DNA from 4 places in the Roseibium sp. M-1 genome. Region 2 is predicted to be linked to each of the others. Evidence: predicted binding sites of a transcription regulator. Region 2 holds the regulator's gene; each other region holds the start of a gene.

Region 1 (2,200 bases), 650 kb from region 2:
GAGCCGTATCGAGGGTGTGCAGATTGCAAAGGACGATCTTGTTGTCGCGCTCATGGATTTCGCGCAGGGCGTCCATGACGATCTTGGCGTTCATCGGATCGAGCGAGGCAATCGGCTCGTCCGCCAGGATCATGTGCGGATCCTGCATCAGGGCGCGGGCAATCGCGACGCGCTGCTGCTGGCCGCCGGACAGTTCCTCGGCGCGCTTTACCGCCTCCTGGGCGATGCCCAGGCGATCGAGCGCGGCCAGGGCAGAATTGACGTCGTCCGGGCTGAAGATGTTGAAGAGGCTTTTCAAGGTGCCATGGCCATTGAGGCGGCCAAGCATCACGTTGGTGACCACATCCAGGCGCGGCACGAGATTGAATTGCTGGAACACCATGGCGCAGTCGCGCTGCCAACGGCGCATCATGCCTCCCTTGAGGCTGAGGATGTCCCGGCCCTCGAACAGGATCGCGCCCGACGACGCCGGCGTCAGCCGGTTGATCATGCGCAGGAGCGTCGACTTGCCCGCTCCAGAACGGCCGATGACGCCGATCATCTGCGGTTTGTCGATATTAAAACTGACCTTGTTGACCGCGGTCCGAGACCCGAAGGTCTTGGTGACTTCCTGAAACTGAATCACGCGCCAGCCCTGTTCGTGTTGTTCGTGGTGCTGGGCGACAAGAGCCACCGGACGATTACATTTGGATGACAGTCTCTTGACTGCAACGTCAAAGATTTATGACAAATCAATGACATACGCCTTCGAATACCCCGAGGAACCAAAGGACCTGAAGCAATTTCCGCAGCGTGCTCATAAGCTTCTTTGAACCGCTGAAAGTCAGGGTTGCTCAACCGGCCTGTTTGCACCAGGCCAGGCGTGATCGGAAAAAAGTTCAGGCGGCGCGACTTTTTCAGCCGGCAAAGATCTGAAAAGAATTGAATACAGTCATCAGACCGTCATCAATCCGTCACCGGGCAAGGTGTCGCTCCCTATAGAAGCACGGCTGAGACCACCGACCGGAACTACACAATCGACAGACCATTGATGTCTGCCCGGAGTGCCTTTCGTCGAAACCATGGAGCCTTTATGTCTGCCCCGCACCAGAAGCCCGTCCTGACCGAAGCCCCGAACATTCATCCCGACGCCAGGGTGCTGGACTGCGAGCTCGGCATCTGGACGGAAGTGGGTGCACGCACCGAAATGCGCGAAAGCCGGATGGACGACTATTCCTATATCGTGCAGGACGGCGATGTCGTCTGGTCGACGATCGGCAAGTTCTGTTCCATTGCCCGGCGCGTCCGCATCAATCCGGGCAACCACGCCACCTGGCGGGCCTCGCAGCACCACTTCACCTACCGCGCCGCAGCCTATGACCTGGGCGACGACGATGCCGGCTTCTTCCAGTGGCGCAAGGACGACTGGGTCACCATCGGTCATGACGTCTGGATCGGTCACAATGTGACCGTTCTGGCAGGTGTCACCATCGGCACCGGTGCGATCATTGCTGCCGGTGCCGTCGTTTCCAAGGACGTCGCCCCCTATACGGTTGTCGGCGGCGTTGCCGCGAAGGAGATCAAGCGGCGCTTCACGATTGCGCAGGAACAGGCGCTCATGGACATATCCTGGTGGGACTGGAACCACGCAGAGCTGAAAGAACGCCTGCCGGACTTTCGAAATCTCTCAATCGATGAGTTTATCGAGAAATACCGTTAGGCTTGCTCCGGCAGAGATCTTGCGCCAACAGGTCAAGCTCTACTCGCCTTTTCCGGTGCCAAGGTACAAAGGAAAGGCTAGACTGACCTCATGTCCAAGGAAACCGCCGTCCTACAGACCAGTCTTGGCCCGTCCCTGCGCCGGTGGCGGGTGCTGAACCGCGTCAAGCAGGAGTCTCTTGCGCGGGAATTCGGTGTGTCGCAGACACGGATCTCCCGCTGGGAAAGCGGTGTTACGCAGCCAGACGAGGCAAATAGGCAGAAGATCACACGGCTGTTGCGGGCGTGGCCGGACTGCGCGGCCGACCGGGCATTGCTGGAACTGGTTTCCGGTTCTGCGGTGGCCGTTCATCTCGTCTGCGACCTGACCCACCGCTTGCTCGCCATGTCTCGCCCAAGGGCATCGGAATGGCGTGCACCCGTGAGCGATTTCCTAAACCGTCCACTCTGGCGCTTCGCATCCGAGGGGATCCGGGAAACGGAACGCAGGCTTGAGGAGTTC
Region 2 (2,200 bases):
ACTGGTTTGAGCCGGGCGGTTGCCTGACAAATTAACGTTATTGTAACCTCTGGGACATGAGACACGAGATCTCGTGAGGCAAATCACTTAGAGGCACTAGATCTGCCAGCATTAGGCGTGCCGATGCATGCTTAACACGGGGTTAATGGCTGCGGAGCGGCCGAACTAAAGGGTGCGGCGATGAGTTGGACGAACGAACGGGTTGAGCTTCTGAAAAAGCTTTGGGGCGAAGGCTTGAGCGCCAGCCAGATTGCAGGCGAGCTGGGTGGAGTGACCCGCAACGCCGTGATCGGCAAGGTGCACCGGCTGGGTCTGTCCGGCCGCGCCAAATCCTCCACAACCAGCGCCAAGCCGCGCCGGGCTCGCCCGGCGACCGGTGCGCCGAGCGCTGCACCGAAGAAACCGTCCTCCCAGCCGCAGTCCATCGGCGCGACGGCCCTCAAGGCCGACTTCGCTCCGGCGCCTGCCGTCGAAGCCAAACCGCGTGTCGAGCCGATCGCGGAGCTGGTGCCGATCTCGCAACGGGCCACGATCCTGACCCTGACCGAGCGGACCTGCAAATGGCCGATCGGCGATCCGGCAACCGACGACTTCTATTTCTGCGGCCGCCAGTCCGATGCGGGCGTGCCCTATTGCGCTCATCACTGCAAAATCGCCTACCAGCCCGTCGCCGACCGCCGCCGCGACCGCAAGACGATGGCCCAGGCCGGCTGAGTGCCGTCTGACAGTCCAGCTCATGAAAAGCCCGCCAAATCGGCGGGCTTTTTTTTAGGATTGCGTAACCCTTTCCGCGTCATCCCGGCCAAGCGAAGCGCGAGCCGGGACCGGGGAGCCAAAAACCTTAGCCGTCAAGCCGATTTTCCAAATACCTCCTTGGGCACACCGGTCCCGGATCTTCGCTTCGCTGCGTCCGGGATGACCAACGAGAGGTAGGTACAAAAAAGCCCGCCTTTCCGGCGGGCTCAATCATTTTGAAGCTCAACGGGGGTTTAGACGGTCGCGGTGAACTGGTCGTTGAAGGCGTAGCCGGCACCGCGAACGGTGCGGATCGGGTCCTTGGCCTTGCCCTTGTTCAGCGCCTTGCGCAGGCGGCCGACATGAACGTCGACCGTGCGTTCGTCCACATAGACATCGTGCCCCCAGACACCGTCCAGAAGCTGCTCGCGCGAGAATACACGGCCTGGCGAAGTCATCAGGAATTCCAGCAGCCGGAACTCGGTCGGGCCCAGGTGGATTTCCTTGGTGCTGCGGCGGACGCGGTGCGTTTCCCGGTCGAGTTCGATATCGCCGGACCGCAGCATGGTCGACACCACTTCGGGGCTTGCCCGGCGCAGGATGGCACGCACGCGGGCCATCAGTTCGGGGACAGAGAAAGGCTTGACGACATAGTCGTCGGCACCTGTCGACAGGCCGCGGATGCGCTCGGCTTCTTCGCCGCGTGCGGTCAGCATGATGACCGGCAGGCGCTCGGTACCTTCCCGCGCCCTCAGGCGGCGGCACAGTTCGATGCCGGAGAGGCCCGGCAGCATCCAGTCAAGCAGCAGCAGGTCCGGCACGCTTTCGCGCAGGCGGATCTCCGCCTCGTCTCCCCGGGCACAAGCCTCGACCGAGTATCCTTCTGCTTCCAAATTGTATCTCAAAAGAAGGCTGAGCGGTTCTTCGTCTTCAACGATGAGCACCTTCGGCATACATCTCGCTCCAATTTCCGCAGCCGGCGCTCCGGCGCCGGCCGTATCGATTTCCGCTTCTGCAAGGCTGGCGGTTAGACGGCGCCGGTCTCGTCGACCTTGGCCCGGTCTTCCGGCAGACGCTCGCCGGTGACCATGTAATAGACGTTCTCCGCGATGTTGGTCGCATGATCGCCGATGCGCTCGATGTTCTTGGCGCAAAACAGCAGATGAACGCACTGGGTGATCACCCGCGGATCTTCCATCATGTAGGTGAGCAGTTCGCGGAAGATGGACGTGTAGATCGCATCAACTTCGGCGTCAGCTTCCTGCACGCGGCGGGCAGCCTCCGCATCCTTGCGCGCATAGGCGTCCAGAACCTGTTTCAGCTGCGACAGGGCAAGCTCGGTCATATGCTCCACACCGATGGCGAGCTTCTTCGACTGCAGGTCGCTGTCGATGGCAATGACGCGTTTGGCAACGTTCTTGGCAAGGTCACCGACCCGTTCCAGGTCGTTGGCAATGCGCGTCGC
Region 3 (2,200 bases), 2.9 Mb from region 2:
TTCGTCGCCGAACACGACCTGGGCACCCAGTGCCTGGGCTTCCTCGACGAGGTTGCGGCCGTCGGTGCGCTTGCCGGTCTTGCCTTCAACGTCGGTGACTTCGGCCGGCAGGAAGTGACGGCGGCCGCCGCCCATGGCGACGTCGATCACGCCGGACTGCATCTGGTCGAACAGCTGTTCGGCAATGTCCTTCTGACCGCAGCCCTCCGGCAGCAGCGAGTTGTCTTCCCAGTCGCGGTTCACGGTGCGGGCATAGACGGCAGCCGGGGTTGCGTGGGTGATGCGGGCGGTGGAGATCACACCGACGGACTTGCCCATGCCGGAGACAACTTCGGCGAAGGTCTTGGTGCCGGCTTCAGCGCCAGCAGCACAGTCGCTGACATTGACGGTGTCGAGCACGTTGATCATGCCGTTCTTGGTCTTGATGCCGGAATTCATCGCGGCGGCGGTCGGAGCGGAGTCCGGGGTCTGGCCGTTGGAGGAATAGGTCTTGACCAGAGCGGAATGCGGGAAGGCTTCGTGCGGCTGGACGTAGTCGTCGCCGAGGCCGCCGGCCTGCTGGCCGGAGAAGAGACGGATGGCATAGTTGGTGCCGACACCGTTGCCGTCCGCGGTGAACAGGATGATGTTCTTGGCGCGGTTGGTGTTCGGTGTCCGTGCGACCATTTCCTCGATCTTGGCCTGGGCGTCGGTGAACCACTTGCTGCCGGCCTGCGGCAGGGCATCTTGTGCGAGGGCGGCGGAACCGGTCAGGGCCAGTGCCAGCGAAGTGCAGATGATCGTTTTCATAACGTCTCCCGATGAAGTGGGTGAATCCCGCACGCTACTTAGAAATGCTGCATGACAATTGATTGACAGCTGGATGACGAACTGAATTTGTTATTTTATTACATAACGTTAGTGGGAATTCTGCTTCCGCCGGAGCCTGGGTTGAGCAAAATGCCGCCATGCTGTGTAAACCGCGTCTCCTTCGTTGGTTAGATGTTAGCCGTGCAAGAAGAACCGGCCCAAGCGACGCGCGGAAACGAAATTTCCTGCCGGAAAAAATTTATGGAAACCAGCAGGTGCTGCTCGGCTTAAACGACGAAGGGACAACAACGTTGGAATTGTCATATCATTTTCATATGAACGTCGAATAAGGTTCATATGAAAATGATCTATGCGCTTTAATGTGAGGCTTTTTCGAAGCGGCAGGATGCCTTAGAAAAAATGGCCTTCGGCGTGCGCCGGAGGAGGGGGACGATGACGGATCAGAATTACATGCTGGGTCAGATCGAAGTTTCAAAACGTCAGGCCGAAATCGCGGATCTCGTGCAAAAATCAGGATTTGCCTCCGTCGAGGACCTTGCCGAACGGTTCGAGGTAACCACCCAGACCATCCGCCGGGACGTCAACGGCCTGTGCGAACTCGGTATCCTGCGCCGGACACATGGCGGGGTCGAACCACCCGCACCTGCTTCCAACATCCATTACTCCACCCGCCAGATCCTCAACCTGCCGGAAAAGCAGCAGATTGCGAAACTGGTCGCTGGCCATGTCGAGAACAATCTGTCGCTGGCCTTTTCCATCGGCACCACGCCTGAGATCGTCATGCAGGCGCTGGTCGGACACGACAAGCTGGCCGTCTTCACCAACAATCTCAACGTTGCCTTCACCGCCTCGGTCAATTCCTCCTTCCAGGTCACCATCGCCGGGGGGCGCCTCCGTCACGGCGATCGCGACGTGCTCGGCTCTGCCGCACAAGCCTTTTTCGCCAACTACAAGGTCGATATCGGGGTCTTCGGTGTGGCGGGCGTTGACGAGGACGGCACGCTGCTGGACTTTCACGAGGACGAAGTGGCGGCCCGGCAATCGATCCTCGCCAATTGCCGCAAGTCGTTTCTCGTGCTCGATCACAGCAAGTTCGGCCGCAGCGCTCATGTGCGTGGCGGACAGCTGGGCGATGTCGATGCAATCTTTACAGATAGACCGCTGCCGCCGGATTTCCTCGCCAGCCTGGAAGGAACCAGCACCGAAGTGTTTGTCGCAGCAGAGAGCAGCGGGGACTGATCCGGCGAGTGTTGTGGACCTATACCTCTGCGTCACCCCGGGCAAGCGCAGCGCAGACCCGGGGCCTACTCGCATCGCCGCTTGCAGAGGCTGGTGAAATTCTTTCGGACAGGACCGTCACGCATTCCCTCTGGAAATGAGTAGGCCCCGG
Region 4 (2,200 bases), 2.4 Mb from region 2:
GCTGATGACGGGCACGGCATCTCGCTCCCTGAGTGCCGTGCCCGTTCTCATTTTCAGGAAGTGCGCCTGAAGGTCTCACGCCCCTCTTGAAGTGGTGTTTGCGGCCGGGCTCTAGACGGGAACGAAAGCGCCCCGGCTTTCGCTCACGCTCAGCATGACGCAACGTTGTTATGAGCTAAAATGGCGCCAAGCTGACCATTTTTCCGCGGTGATTCGATGCGCCTGCTTTTTGCCTTCGTTCTTGGAGTTTCCACCCTCACGGCTGCGCCGGCCTGGAGCGCGAGCTGCGGCAACGGCCCGGGCGGCTTCGACGCCTGGAAACAGTCCTTCATCGCCAATGCTCAAGGGTACGGCCTCAAACCGCGTGCCGTGCAATCCGCGCTCGCCAATGCGAGCTACAGTTCGAAAGTCGTCAAGCTGGATCGCAACCAGCGTTCCTTCAAGCTGAGTTTCGAGCAGTTCTATGCCAAGCGGGTCAACAATGCCATGATCCGCCGTGGCCAGAAGCTCGGACAGACCTATCAAAGGATCTTCAACAGCATTGAGAAGAAGTACGGCGTTCCGGCTCCCGTCATCCTGGCAATCTGGGGACTGGAAACCAACTTCGGCAGTTACTCCGGCAACCTGCCCGTGCTGCAGTCTCTGGCGACACTTGCTTATGACTGCCGCCGCTCCGCCTTCTTCACCAACGAACTGGTCGCCGCCCTGACGATCGTGCAGCGTCGCGACATGCAACCTTCGGAGATGAAGGGGGCCTGGGCTGGTGAAATCGGCCAGACCCAGTTCCTGGCCTCCAGTTATGTCCGCTACGCCGTTGACCATGATCGGGACGGCCGCCGTGACCTGATCCGCTCGATACCGGATGTCCTTGCCTCCACCGCCAACTACCTCGCTCAGAACGGCTGGCGCCGCGGCCAGGGCTGGGGACCGGGCACCGCCAACTACAAGGTCCTGCAGAAGTGGAACAAGGCCAGCGTCTACGTGCAGACGATATCGGTGATGGCGGAGAAGATCGGCAATTAGGCCTTCTGAAATTCATCGCTGCAATGCGCCGGTTCCAGGTCGAGAGGCATTGGCGAACCGGCACAATTCGCTTAGGCTCGCACGCGATTGGTCCGATGCGGCAGGGTTAGACGCAACCTGTGAAATTTGACTATCCGGACAGCTTTTTCCGTCATACGATTGTAATCCATGCGGCGCAGAACCGCGCGAGGCAAGCTTTGCCGCGCGCGACCGGCCTCGTCCCGGTCCCGCCGCACGCAGTCAATGCGGCCCTGCGGCCGCACAGGAGTATTTCATGTCCAAGCTCAAAGACTTTTCCATTTCCCGCCGTACCCTCTTGATGGGCGCCGCCGCAACCGGCTTTACCGCTGCCCTGCATCCTTATTCCGTGCTGGCCAAAGAGGGCACCGCCCATCTGCGGCTGATGGAAACCACCGACCTGCATGTGCATGTCTTCCCCTATGACTATTATGGCGACAAGCCGGTCGATACGGCCGGTCTTGCCCGTACCGCGACCTTGATCCGCCAGATCCGCGACGAAGCGACCAATTCCGTCCTCGTCGACAACGGCGATTTCCTGCAGGGAAATCCCATGGGCGATTACATCGCCTATGAGCGCGGCATGAAAGAGGGCGATCTGCACCCCGTCATCAAGGGCATGAACGTTCTGAATTTCGATGCCGCCACCCTCGGCAACCATGAATTCAACTACGGCCTCGACTTCCTGAACAAGGTACTCGCCGGCGCCAATTTCCCGGTTGTCTGCGCCAACCTCGTCAACGGCACTGCACTGGCTTCCAATCCGCGCGACGATGCCCTTTTCCTGAAGCCCTATGCGATCGTCGAAAAGCAGGTCACCGACGGTGCCGGCAAGTCCTATCCGGTCAAGATCGGCTTCATCGGCTTCGTGCCGCCGCAGATCATGAACTGGGACCGCCGTCACCTGGAAGGCAACGTCAATGCGCGTGACATCGTCGCCGCGGCGAAAGCCTTCGTTCCGGAAATGCGCGAACAGGGCTGCGATCTCGTCATCGCCCTCTCTCACTCCGGCATCGACGCAACCGACTATTCCGAAGGCATGGAAAACGCGTCGCTGCACCTGGCCTCCGTCGAAGGCATTGACGCTGTCTTTACCGGCCACCAGCACCTCGTCTTCCCGGGCTCTCAATATGAGGGCCTGCCCGGCATCGACAGTGAA

The links. Region 2 encodes PhoB, which activates phosphate uptake and scavenging genes when phosphate is short. Its sites were predicted from a motif close to TGTCATNNANCTGTCAT; they were not measured.
Region 1: the regulator PhoB is predicted to act here: its motif matches at 930-946, upstream of ACX3M4_RS07340 (DapH/DapD/GlmU-related protein).
Region 3: the regulator PhoB is predicted to act here: its motif matches at 852-868, upstream of ACX3M4_RS23260 (alkaline phosphatase).
Region 4: the regulator PhoB is predicted to act here: its motif matches at 1,173-1,189, upstream of ACX3M4_RS29075 (bifunctional 2',3'-cyclic-nucleotide 2'-phosphodiesterase/3'-nucleotidase).

What each region holds. Positions count from the first base shown of each region.
Region 1 covers NZ_CM137257.1:1,611,097-1,613,296, forward strand. Annotated here, with positions in the region: gene phnC (phosphonate ABC transporter ATP-binding protein) at 1-625, opposite strand, end outside; gene ACX3M4_RS07340 (DapH/DapD/GlmU-related protein) at 1,073-1,699, shown strand; gene ACX3M4_RS07345 (helix-turn-helix domain-containing protein) at 1,790-2,200, shown strand, end outside.
Region 2 covers NZ_CM137257.1:2,265,530-2,267,729, forward strand. Annotated here, with positions in the region: gene ACX3M4_RS10245 (GcrA family cell cycle regulator) at 181-714, shown strand; gene phoB (phosphate regulon transcriptional regulator PhoB) at 990-1,688, opposite strand; gene phoU (phosphate signaling complex protein PhoU) at 1,763-2,200, opposite strand, start outside.
Region 3 covers NZ_CM137257.1:5,127,621-5,129,820, forward strand. Annotated here, with positions in the region: gene ACX3M4_RS23260 (alkaline phosphatase) at 1-789, opposite strand, end outside; gene ACX3M4_RS23265 (DeoR/GlpR family DNA-binding transcription regulator) at 1,243-2,049, shown strand.
Region 4 covers NZ_CM137257.1:6,455,949-6,458,148, reverse strand. Annotated here, with positions in the region: gene ACX3M4_RS29080 (lytic murein transglycosylase) at 217-1,023, shown strand; gene ACX3M4_RS29075 (bifunctional 2',3'-cyclic-nucleotide 2'-phosphodiesterase/3'-nucleotidase) at 1,298-2,200, shown strand, end outside.